Regions from separate parts of the Streptomyces sp. TLI_55 genome, predicted to be linked through region 1. Evidence: riboswitches for the same ligand, from Rfam matches in the RefSeq annotation. Region 1 holds a riboswitch; each other region holds the start of a gene.

Region 1 (3,231 bases):
GCCCCGCTCCTCGCCACCGCCTGCGCGGGGACCGGTGCCGCCACCCGCACCATGGCCCGCGCCCTCCCCCCGGACACCGCCTTCACCCACCCCGGCGTGCTCGTCAGCGAGGCGCAGCTGGAGGCCGTGAAGAAGAACGTCACCGCGGGGAAGCAGCCGTGGCTCAAGGCCTACCTCGACATGCGGGACAGCAAGTACGGGGCGTACGACTACCGGCCCGAGCCGTACGCCAGCGTCGACTGCCCGGGTGGTGACCACGCCGACCGGCCCGCGCACGGGTGTGTCGAGGAGCGCGAGGACGCCATCGCCGCCTACACCCAGGCCCTGCTCTTCCGGATCACCGGCAAGCAGCAGCACGCCGTGAAGGCCAGGGAGATCCTGGACGCCTGGTCGGCGAAGATGCGGCGGCACACCGAGGAGGACGCCGGGTTGCAGACCGGGTGGGCCGGGTCGACGTGGGCGCGGGCCGCCGAGATCGTCCGGCACAGTCCCGGCGCGGGCTGGCCGGCGGACCGGGTCGCCCGGTTCGCGACCATGCTGCGCACGGCGTATCTGCCGACCGTCACCCGCAAGGTCCCCGACTACAACGGCAACTGGGATCTGGTGATGACCGACGCCGCCATCGGGATCGCCGTCTTCCTGGAGGACCGCAAGGCCTTCGACCACGCCCTGGAACGGTTCCGCGAGCGCGTGCCCGCCTACTTCTACCTGGCGAAGGACGGCAAGCTGCCGCTCACGCCGAAGGGGTCGACCGTCAACACCCCGCAGAAGCTCACGACGTACTGGTTCGGGCAGCGGACGTACAAGGACGGCATGTCCCAGGAGACCTGCCGCAACTTCAAGCACGTCGGCTACTCCGTCGCCGCCACCGCCCATGTCGCCGAGACCGCCTGGCACCAGGGCATCGACCTGTACGGCGAGGTGAAGGACCGGCTCAAGGCCACCCTCGCCTTCCACGCCCGGTACCAGGCGGGGGAGTCCGCGCCCGTGTGGCTGTGCGGCGGCAAGGTGGACCGGAACATGGGTCCCGACCTGGAGGTCGCCCTCAACCACCTGGAGAACCGCCTCGGCATCGCCGTCCCGGCCGCCCACAAGCTCGCCGAGGAGACCCGCCCGGCCGGCACCGACAACCTCTTCGTCTCCTGGGAGACCCTGACCCACGCGGGCAATCCCGGCACCTGAGAACCGCTCGTGAGCTGGGGCGACGTAAAGGTGGCGCGAGCGGTCCCGCGGATGGCGTATGCTGGTTTCAACGACGCGGGGTGGAGCAGCTCGGTAGCTCGCTGGGCTCATAACCCAGAGGTCGCAGGTTCAAATCCTGTCCCCGCTACTGAAGGCCCAGGGCCGGAATCCAGTCAATGGATTCCGGCCCTGAGTCGTTGTCCGGGTCCTTACTGAGCGTCGGCGGCGTCGGCGGGGTCAACTCGCCCGTTTTTCACCGGCCATGACCCCTACGTCCTGCCGAAAAAGGTTAATGATCAAGCAGAACAGCTTGGAATCCGTACCCCGGGTCTATTAACGTTCGATAACGCAGCGCGGTCGTCCCAGCCGTCACAAGAGTCGGCTCCGTGCGCACGCGCCGAATCCCGCAAGGGAACCGGGGAACCACCAACTTGGGGTGAATCACGCGTAAGTCGCCGTGAACCACGGCGGTTTACGCGCGTAGGAGACCTTCCTGCTCCGAACCCGTCAGCTAACCCGGTAGGCGAGAAGGAAGGAAAGGAGCACGCCCACGTGGCGTCAAACCGGCCTGCCCCCGAGGCCCCGTATGTGCCGAGCCAGCGCAGCACCGATGCCTTCGGCTACGGCAGCTACCACCATGACGAGGGCCCGCAGGACGTCTGGAATCCCACCGAGGACTCCCTCCGTCCGCCGCGTGGCAAACACCGGGTGGCCAAGCAGCGCGGCGGAGGACTCGCCCGCAGCTCCACGGTCCTGGGCGTCGGTGTCATAGCCGCCGTCGGCGCGGGCGGCATGGCCAGCGCCAACACCGGCAAGCCGCCGGTCTCCATCTCGATCCCCGACCTGCCCAACGTGGGCGGCGTCTTCGGCGGTGACGACGAGGCCCCCAAGGGTTCCGCCACCGCCCTCAGCAGCCTGGCCACCAGCGCCACGCAGACCGCCGAGAGCGGCTCGGACGCCGGTGAGGCGCTGCGCAACCGGATCATGGCGCAGGCCGAGAGCCAGCAGAACCAGGTCGACAACAAGGCGCAGCTGGCCGCCGAGGCCGAGGTCGCCACGCAGACCGCGAAGGCCGAGGCCGCCGCGCTCAAGCAGGCCGCCGACGACGCCGCCGCGGCGAAGAAGGCCGCCGAGGAGAAGGCCGCGAAGGAGGCCGAGGCCAAGCGCCTCGCCGAGCTCGCCAAGCAGTTCACGCTGCCGACCTCGTCGTACACCATCACGGGGACCTTCGGTCAGGCCGGTTCGCTGTGGTCCTCCGGCTACCACACCGGTCTGGACTTCGCGGCCCCCACGGGCACGCTGATCAAGGCGATCCACAGCGGCACCATCACGGAGGCCGGCTGGGCCGGCTCCTACGGCTACCGCACGATCCTCACCCTCGACGACGGCACCGAGCTGTGGTTCTGCCACCAGTCCTCGATCAGCGTCAGCGTCGGCCAGAAGGTCGGCACCGGCGATGTCATCGGACGCGTGGGCGCGACCGGCAACGTGACCGGTGCCCACCTGCACCTGGAGGTCCACCCGGGCGGGGCGGACACCGGCATCGACCCGATGGCGTGGCTGCGGAGCAAGGGGCTCAACCCCTGACCTCCCGCGTGGGTCGTTGTGTACGGAATACCGGTTTCCGGAATCGGTGTTGTTCCCGTACATGACTTCTCTTCGCAAGCTGGGCACGTCCGATCTCGAGGTCTTCCCGCTCTCCCTCGGCGGCAACGTCTTCGGCTGGACCGCCGACGAGGCGCAGTCCTTCGCCGTCCTCGACGCCTACGCCGCCGCGGGCGGCAACTTCGTCGACACCGCCGACTCCTACTCGAACTGGGCGGAGGGCAACTCGGGTGGCGAGTCCGAGACGATCATCGGCAAGTGGATCAAGGCGCGCGGCAACCGCGACGACGTCGTGATCGCCACGAAGGTCAGCCAGCACCCGGAGTTCCAGGGTCTGCGGGCCGCCAACATCAAGGCGGCCGCGGACGCCTCCCTGCGCCGCCTGGGCACCGACCACATCGACCTCTACTACACGCACTTCGACAAGCCCGAGGTGCCGGTCGA
Region 2 (3,231 bases), 610 kb from region 1:
GGTGTGGTAGACCTCGGTGCCCCAGCGCAGCGCCTCGGAGAAGGACTCCGCGCCGATCGGGGCGATCATGAACTCCTGGATGTCCACGTTGGAGTCGGCGTGCGAGCCGCCGTTCAGGATGTTCATCATCGGAACGGGCAGCAGGTGCGCGTTCGGGCCGCCCAGGTAGCGGAAGAGCGGGAGGTCGCTGGCCTCGGAGGCGGCGTGGGCGACGGCGAGCGAGACGCCGAGGATGGCGTTGGCGCCGAGGGAGCCCTTGTTGTCGGTGGCGTCCAGGTCGAACATCGCCTGGTCGATCAGCCGCTGCTCGGTGGCGTCGTAGCCGACCAGCTCCGGGCCGATCTGCTCGATGACGGCGAGGACGGCCTTCTCGACGCCCTTGCCCAGGTAGCGGTTCGGGTCACCGTCGCGGAGCTCGATGGCCTCGAAGGCGCCCGTGGAGGCGCCGGAGGGGACGGCGGCACGACCCGTGCTGCCGTCGTCGAGGCCGACCTCGACCTCGACCGTGGGGTTGCCTCGGGAGTCCAGGATTTCCCGGGCTACGACGACGTCGATGGACGGCACGAGCATCTCCTTCTTGGGATGTGACGCGGCTACGGCACTGCCGCAGCGACTCTGCGAGACGAGCCTAACCGGCTCCGGGCGATCGGCCACCGCGTGGACCGCCCCGTGGACAGAACCGATCGTAAATTGTTTCCGAACGGAACAAAGACGGTTCAAGAAACCTAGTACACAACGCGGCGCAAAAAACCCCGCTCCGGTGCGTACGGGGGAACACGCACCGGAGCGGGGAGTCTGGGGGACGGGTTCAGCCGCGAGCCCCTGATTACTTCAGGTGGAGCTGCTGACCCGGGTAGATGAGGTTCGCGTCCTCGATGATGTCCTTGTTCAGCTTGAACAGGGTCTGGTAGCCGCCCTTGACCTTGTGCTTCGCGGCGATCGAGCTGAGGGTGTCACCCTTGACGACCTTGTACTCGCCGTCGCCCTTCTTGACCTTCTTGCCGGTCGGGGTGGTGACGGTCTTCTTCGCGGCCGTGCGCTCCGAGGAGCGGGAGGCCGGCTGCTCGGAGGAGCGGGTGCTGGTGTCGCTGCCGCTCGACGAGCCGGTGGAACCGGAGGACGACGAGCTGCCGCCGTTGTAGGCGGCGCCGGACAGGCCCGTGCCGCAGACCGGCCAGGCACCCTTGCCCTGGGAGGCGAGGACCTTCTCGGCGACGGCGATCTGCTGCGCCTTGCTGGCCTGGTTGGCCTGCGGGGCGTAGGCGGTGCCGCCGTACGCGGCCCAGGTCGAGGCGGAGAACTGCAGGCCGCCGTAGTAGCCGTTGCCGGTGTTGATGGACCAGTTGCCGCCCGACTCGCACTGGGCGACGGCGTCCCACTCGGAGGCGGTGGCGGCGGAGGCGTTGCCGGCCGCCATCAGCGGGGCGGCGATGGCGACACCGGTCACGCCGGCCAGAGCGGCGGCGCGGGTGGCCTTGGACGGACGACGGTGCTTGCCCTTGCCGGAAAACAGCATGGTGGATCCCCTCACCGACGCCTGCGAGGTGAGCTGTCGGGTTCGGGCCGGTTGAGTTGCCCGGCCGCGCACCCTGCGGTGCGCGACTTAACCCCAAGCCGGTCCAGCGTGAACTGCTGGGCCCGGCGCTTACCTTGGGTCCCCCGCTCCTGCCTACGGCGCTTGACGCGACGACTGTTCCCGTACAGCCGCTGGCAGGATTCGGCGTTGCGGCAGCCGGGGCTCGTGGTGACGAGCGGTGTTGACCGTAGACACGGAACCCGCGGGATTTCAAAGACGATCAGGGCTTCTGAGACTCATCCCACACTTTCGCCAAACCGGACATTCAGCGCGAAGCATGACGTGAACTCCCGCCGGTTTTCGCCCTATTCAGCCCCTACTACAAGGGTCTGACCGGGCATGATGGCGCTCGGGTCGGCACCGATGACCTTCTCGTTCAGGGCGTAGAGCCGACGCCATCCGCCGTCGAGGCCAAGGGAGTCGGCGATGGAGGCGAGCGTGTCGCCCTCGCGGACGGCGTACGTCTTCTCGTCGGCGCTCGGTCCACGGTGCCGGCCGGTGCCGGTGCTGGCGTCGCTCTCGCTCTTGGCGTCGCCCTTGCCGTCTCCGCCGAGGGCGCCGATGTCGACGAGGCTCGAAGAGCCGCCCACTTGCCACGAGTTGTCCGATTCGGCCTCATTCGCCGGAACCGTGGGCGAGTCGTCGGGCGACTGCGAGGCGGCCGGGCCAGAGTCGGACGTGTCCGACTTGGCGGACTTGTCCACGCCGGTGGAGGCGGAGGGTGACGGCGAGGTGTCGCCGGAAGCGTCGTCCGACGAGCCGGACTCCGCGGAGTTGGGCAACCCGGATGATTCCGAGTCCGATCCGGACGTATCGGACTCCGCGCCGGAACCGGACGCCGAGGGCGAACCGGTCCCGACGCCCGTGTCGACGTCGGCCGAGCCCGAGTCCTTGCTGAGCCCGTTGAGCAGCCCACAGGCGCCCCAGACGCCGACACCCTGGTCGGCGAGGACCTTCTCGGCGACGGATATCTGCTGATTGCGGCTGGCCAGGTCGGCGCTCGGGGCGTAGTCGAGGCCGCCGTACTTCTCCCAGTTGTCCTGGGAGAGGCTGAGCCCGCCGTAGGAACCGTCACCGTTGTTCTGGCTCCAGGAGCCGTCGGTCTCGCACTTGGCGACCTTGTCCCAGGTGCCGCCGTCGGCCGCGCTCGCGCCGGTGGCGGCGAGCAGCGGGATCGCGATGGCGGAGCCGGTCACTCCGGCCGCGACGAGAAGTGCCGGAGCCTGGCGGGGGCGACGGTGACGACCGTTCCCGGAGAGCATGCGGGGACCTTTCGCGAGACAGCGGTGATCGGCGTGGCGGGTGAGTCTGGGCGCCACGCTGGTTGGTGAACGTATCGGCAGACGATCACTTGTCACAAGTTAATGCCGCGCAGATCACGTGAAGATCACAGAGGTGAGGGGAAGTCACCTTCACAATGACCAGCGTCAATGGCCGAGTTGACGCGAAGTGGGCTATGAGGTCGGCGTGAAGCGGACCATGGCGCTCTATCAGGTGCCTTATGCGGCACTTTATGAGGTCGGCGTGAACTCGACCGGCAATGTCCGCAATCCACGCATGATGAGGCCGCCGCGCCATCTCAAATCGGCCGGATCCACCGCGAGTCGGAGGTCGGGGAGCCGGGTGAGGAGCGTGGCGAGCGCGGTCTGGCCCTC
Region 3 (3,231 bases), 1.3 Mb from region 1:
CGCGAAGGACGCCTCGGTCGTCGGCGTTCCACAGGTACAGGCTCGCGCTGTCGGCCGCGATCAGCTTCGACCCCGCCAGCGCCGAGATGGCCATCGCCCCGCCGGCCACCCACTGGTCCCCGGCGCCCGTCGCCACCTGGCGCAGATCGAAGTGGGCCAGGGCGAGGCCGTAGAAGACCAGGCCCAGCCAGAACAGCACCAGCGCCGCGTGCGCGAGCCACGCCGTCGAGATCGCGCCCGCGAGCGTCGCGCCGAGCACGGCCAGGCCCTGCGTCGCCACGCAGATCAGGAACACCGCGCCCGGCATCCGCCGCTTCCAGTGCCCCATGACCAGCACGACCAGCACCGGCCACAGCACCGTCGCCAGCGCCAGCAGCGCCTCGGCGAGCCGCTGCCAGCCCAGGGCGGAGAAGCGGGTGCCGAGCACCGTGGTCGCCGCGATCGCCGTGAGCGCGCCCGGCGTCTCGGCCTCCGCCACCCAGCGCGACCGCTCCCGCAGTAGTCGTACGGCGAAGTCGGCGGCCAGCACCACCCAGGCCACGCACGCCAGCACCAGGGCGATGCGGGACATCACCTCGTACCCCGTCAGGTGCAGGGCGACCGACAGGATGCCGGTCGCCATCACCGCGGAACCGGCGGCGGGCGGGCGCTGCGCCCACCAGGTGCGGAGGGGGGAGGTATGGGGCGTCTCGGGCATGAAAGTGATGCTAAGGAGCGCGCGGGGGGTTGAGAGCGGGGCACGCGCGCGGGCGTGAAGAAAAGAGCGCGGGGGTGCGGGGGCGCGAAGCCTAGGCCGGGCGCACCACGCTGTGGATCGCCGACTCGCCGTCGTAGTAGATCGACTCCTCGCGGACGTACGCCCCCGGCTTCGGCGCGTGGATCATCATGCCGTTGCCGATGTAGAGGCCGACGTGGGAGACGTCGTCGTAGAAGAAGACCAGGTCACCGGGTTGCGCGTTGGCGAGGGAGACCGTGGTGCCGAAGTTCACCTGGTCGTAGGTGGTGCGGGGGAGGGAGATGCCGGCGGCGTTCCAGGCGGCCTGGGTGAGGCCGGAGCAGTCGTAGGAGCCGGGGCCGGTGGCGCCCCAGACGTACGGCTTGCCGACCTGCGCGCGGGCGAAGGCGAGCGCCTTGTCGGCCTTGGTGGCGTAGGAGGAGTCGGCGGTTTGGGTGGTTTGGGTGGTTTCGGAGGGGGAGGGGCTCGCCTTCTGCTCCGCCGCCTTCTGCTGCTCGGCCAGCTCCGCGGCCTTGCGGGCGGCCTCCTCCCGCTTCTTCTTCTCGATCGCCGCGAGCCGCGCCTTCTCCTCGGCGGTCAGCTGCGACAGCAGCTCGCGCGCGGCGGAGAGCTTGCGCTGGACGGTCGCCTTGGCGGTCTTCAGGTCGGCCTGCGAGTCGGTGAGCGTCTCGAGGCTCTTGGTGGCCTCCTGGCGCTTCTTCATCGTCGCGGACTGCGCGCTGATGTAGTCGTCGACCGCGCCTTTCTGGCGGTCCGTCATGCGGCCCATCAGCTGCGTCTGGTCGAAGTAGTCCTGCGGGGTGTCCGCGAGCAGGAAGGTCGCGGTGTCGGGCGCGGAGGCACCGGTGCGGTACTGGGCCGCGGCGAAGGAACCGAGCTCCTCGCGGGCCTCGTTGAGCTTCTGGGTGCGCTGGGCGACGTCGTCGAGGAGGGTGTCGACCTCCTTGCGCTGCGTGGCGGTCTTCTCCTTGGCCGAGTTGTACTTCTCGGTCGCCGACTCCGCCTGCCGGTAGAGGTCGTCGACCTTCTTCTCGACTTCCTCCAGGCTCGGCTTGTCGTCGGCCGAGGGGGCGGCGGTGGCCGTCTGGGAGAGCAGGGCCACGGAGGTGAGGGCGGCCGTTGCGAGCGCGGGGGTGCGTATGCCTGCTACGCGCGTTCCCGCAGGACGTGGCCTTGCGTGCGACGCCAAGGGAGGCGACTCCTTCCATGTTCCGCCTACCGAGTTAGCTGTCGGGTTCGGGCGGGTGGTTCGGAAGGTGTGCCCTACGGCCGTCCCCCGAGAGGGAGGCGGGCCGATTCACCCCAAGGTCGGTGTGGGTCCCCGGCTCCGGCTGCCATGCGGCGCACCGGACTCGGCGGAGGCCGCGCGGCCCGGCGACGTTCGCCGGTGGGGGTCGTACGGCCTGACCGGCACGGTAGCCAACGGGTGTGGCCCCTGTGAAGGTTGATGTCCGATAGGCCCGATACATTTTCGTGACCTTGGGCGGGCGGGGGAGAAGATCGCGCGGTTTCTCACGGAACGTGACGGAGGGTTCCTGGAGGGTGAGAGGGCCCGAATTCTCGGGGCGGGGGCGGGGTGTCAGTGGGGAGCTCTAGACTCGGAGAGCGATGACAGGCCTCTTTGACGACAGCTTCCTGGCGAACCTCCAGGCCCCCCAGGGCCACGAGGAGGAACCCCCGCCGCCGCCCGAGGACGAGCACGGACCGGAAACCGTTCCGGACGATCTGTTCGGCGGGAAGTTCGACGTGCCGCCGGACCGGGACGCGTACTACCGCGACGGCGCCCCGCGCCCGGCCCTGGACGCGGCCGCGCTGATCGAGGGGCTCAACGAGAACCAGCGGGCCGCCGTCGTGCACTCCGGCACCCCGCTGCTCATCGTGGCCGGCGCCGGCTCCGGCAAGACGCGCGTGCTCACGCACCGCATCGCCTACCTGCTGGCCGAGCGGAACGTCCACCCGGGGCAGATCCTCGCGATCACCTTCACCAACAAGGCCGCGGGCGAGATGAAGGAGCGCGTCGAGCAGCTCGTCGGCCCGCGCGCGAACGCGATGTGGGTGATGACCTTCCACAGCGCGTGCGTGCGCATCCTGCGGAGGGAGTCGAAGAAGCTCGGCTTCACGTCGTCGTTCTCGATCTACGACGCCGCCGACTCCAAGCGCCTCATGGCCCTGGTCTGCCGTGACCTCGACCTCGACCCCAAGCGCTTCCCGCCCAAGTCCTTCAGCGCCAAGATCAGCAACCTCAAGAACGAGCTGATCGACGAGGAGGACTTCGCCGCCCAGGCCACCGACGGCTTCGAGAAGACCCTCGCCCAGGCCTACGCCATGTACCAGTCGCGGCTGCGCGAGGCCAACGCCCTCGACTTCGACGACCTGATCATGACGACGGTCAACCTGCTGCGGGCGTTCCCCGATGTCGCCGAGCACTACCGCCGCCGCTTCCGGCACGTCCTGGTCGACGAGTACCAGGACACCAACCACGCCCAGTACGCCCT

The links. Region 1 has a riboswitch for cyclic di-AMP ahead of CRP56_RS20095 (M23 family metallopeptidase). Riboswitches for the same ligand answer to the same signal wherever they lie in the genome.
Region 2: another riboswitch for cyclic di-AMP. It lies ahead of CRP56_RS17425 (LysM peptidoglycan-binding domain-containing protein); the one in region 1 lies ahead of CRP56_RS20095 (M23 family metallopeptidase).
Region 3: another riboswitch for cyclic di-AMP. It lies ahead of CRP56_RS26395 (C40 family peptidase); the one in region 1 lies ahead of CRP56_RS20095 (M23 family metallopeptidase).

What each region holds. Positions count from the first base shown of each region.
Region 1 is NZ_OAOJ01000001.1:4,397,257-4,400,487, reverse strand. Features, by position in the region: gene CRP56_RS20105 (alginate lyase family protein) at 1-1,182, shown strand, start outside; tRNA gene CRP56_RS20100 (tRNA-Met) at 1,257-1,330, shown strand; cyclic di-AMP (ydaO/yuaA leader) riboswitch at 1,568-1,723, shown strand; gene CRP56_RS20095 (M23 family metallopeptidase) at 1,735-2,769, shown strand; gene CRP56_RS20090 (aldo/keto reductase) at 2,831-3,231, shown strand, end outside.
Region 2 is NZ_OAOJ01000001.1:3,784,146-3,787,376, forward strand. Features, by position in the region: gene eno (phosphopyruvate hydratase) at 1-570, opposite strand, end outside; gene CRP56_RS17425 (LysM peptidoglycan-binding domain-containing protein) at 827-1,516, opposite strand; cyclic di-AMP (ydaO/yuaA leader) riboswitch at 1,520-1,687, opposite strand; gene CRP56_RS17430 (LysM peptidoglycan-binding domain-containing protein) at 1,882-2,838, opposite strand; gene CRP56_RS17435 (cytochrome P450 family protein) at 3,088-3,231, opposite strand, start outside.
Region 3 is NZ_OAOJ01000001.1:5,700,977-5,704,207, forward strand. Features, by position in the region: gene CRP56_RS26390 (tellurite resistance/C4-dicarboxylate transporter family protein) at 1-697, opposite strand, end outside; gene CRP56_RS26395 (C40 family peptidase) at 789-1,925, opposite strand; cyclic di-AMP (ydaO/yuaA leader) riboswitch at 1,934-2,090, opposite strand; gene pcrA (DNA helicase PcrA) at 2,345-3,231, shown strand, end outside.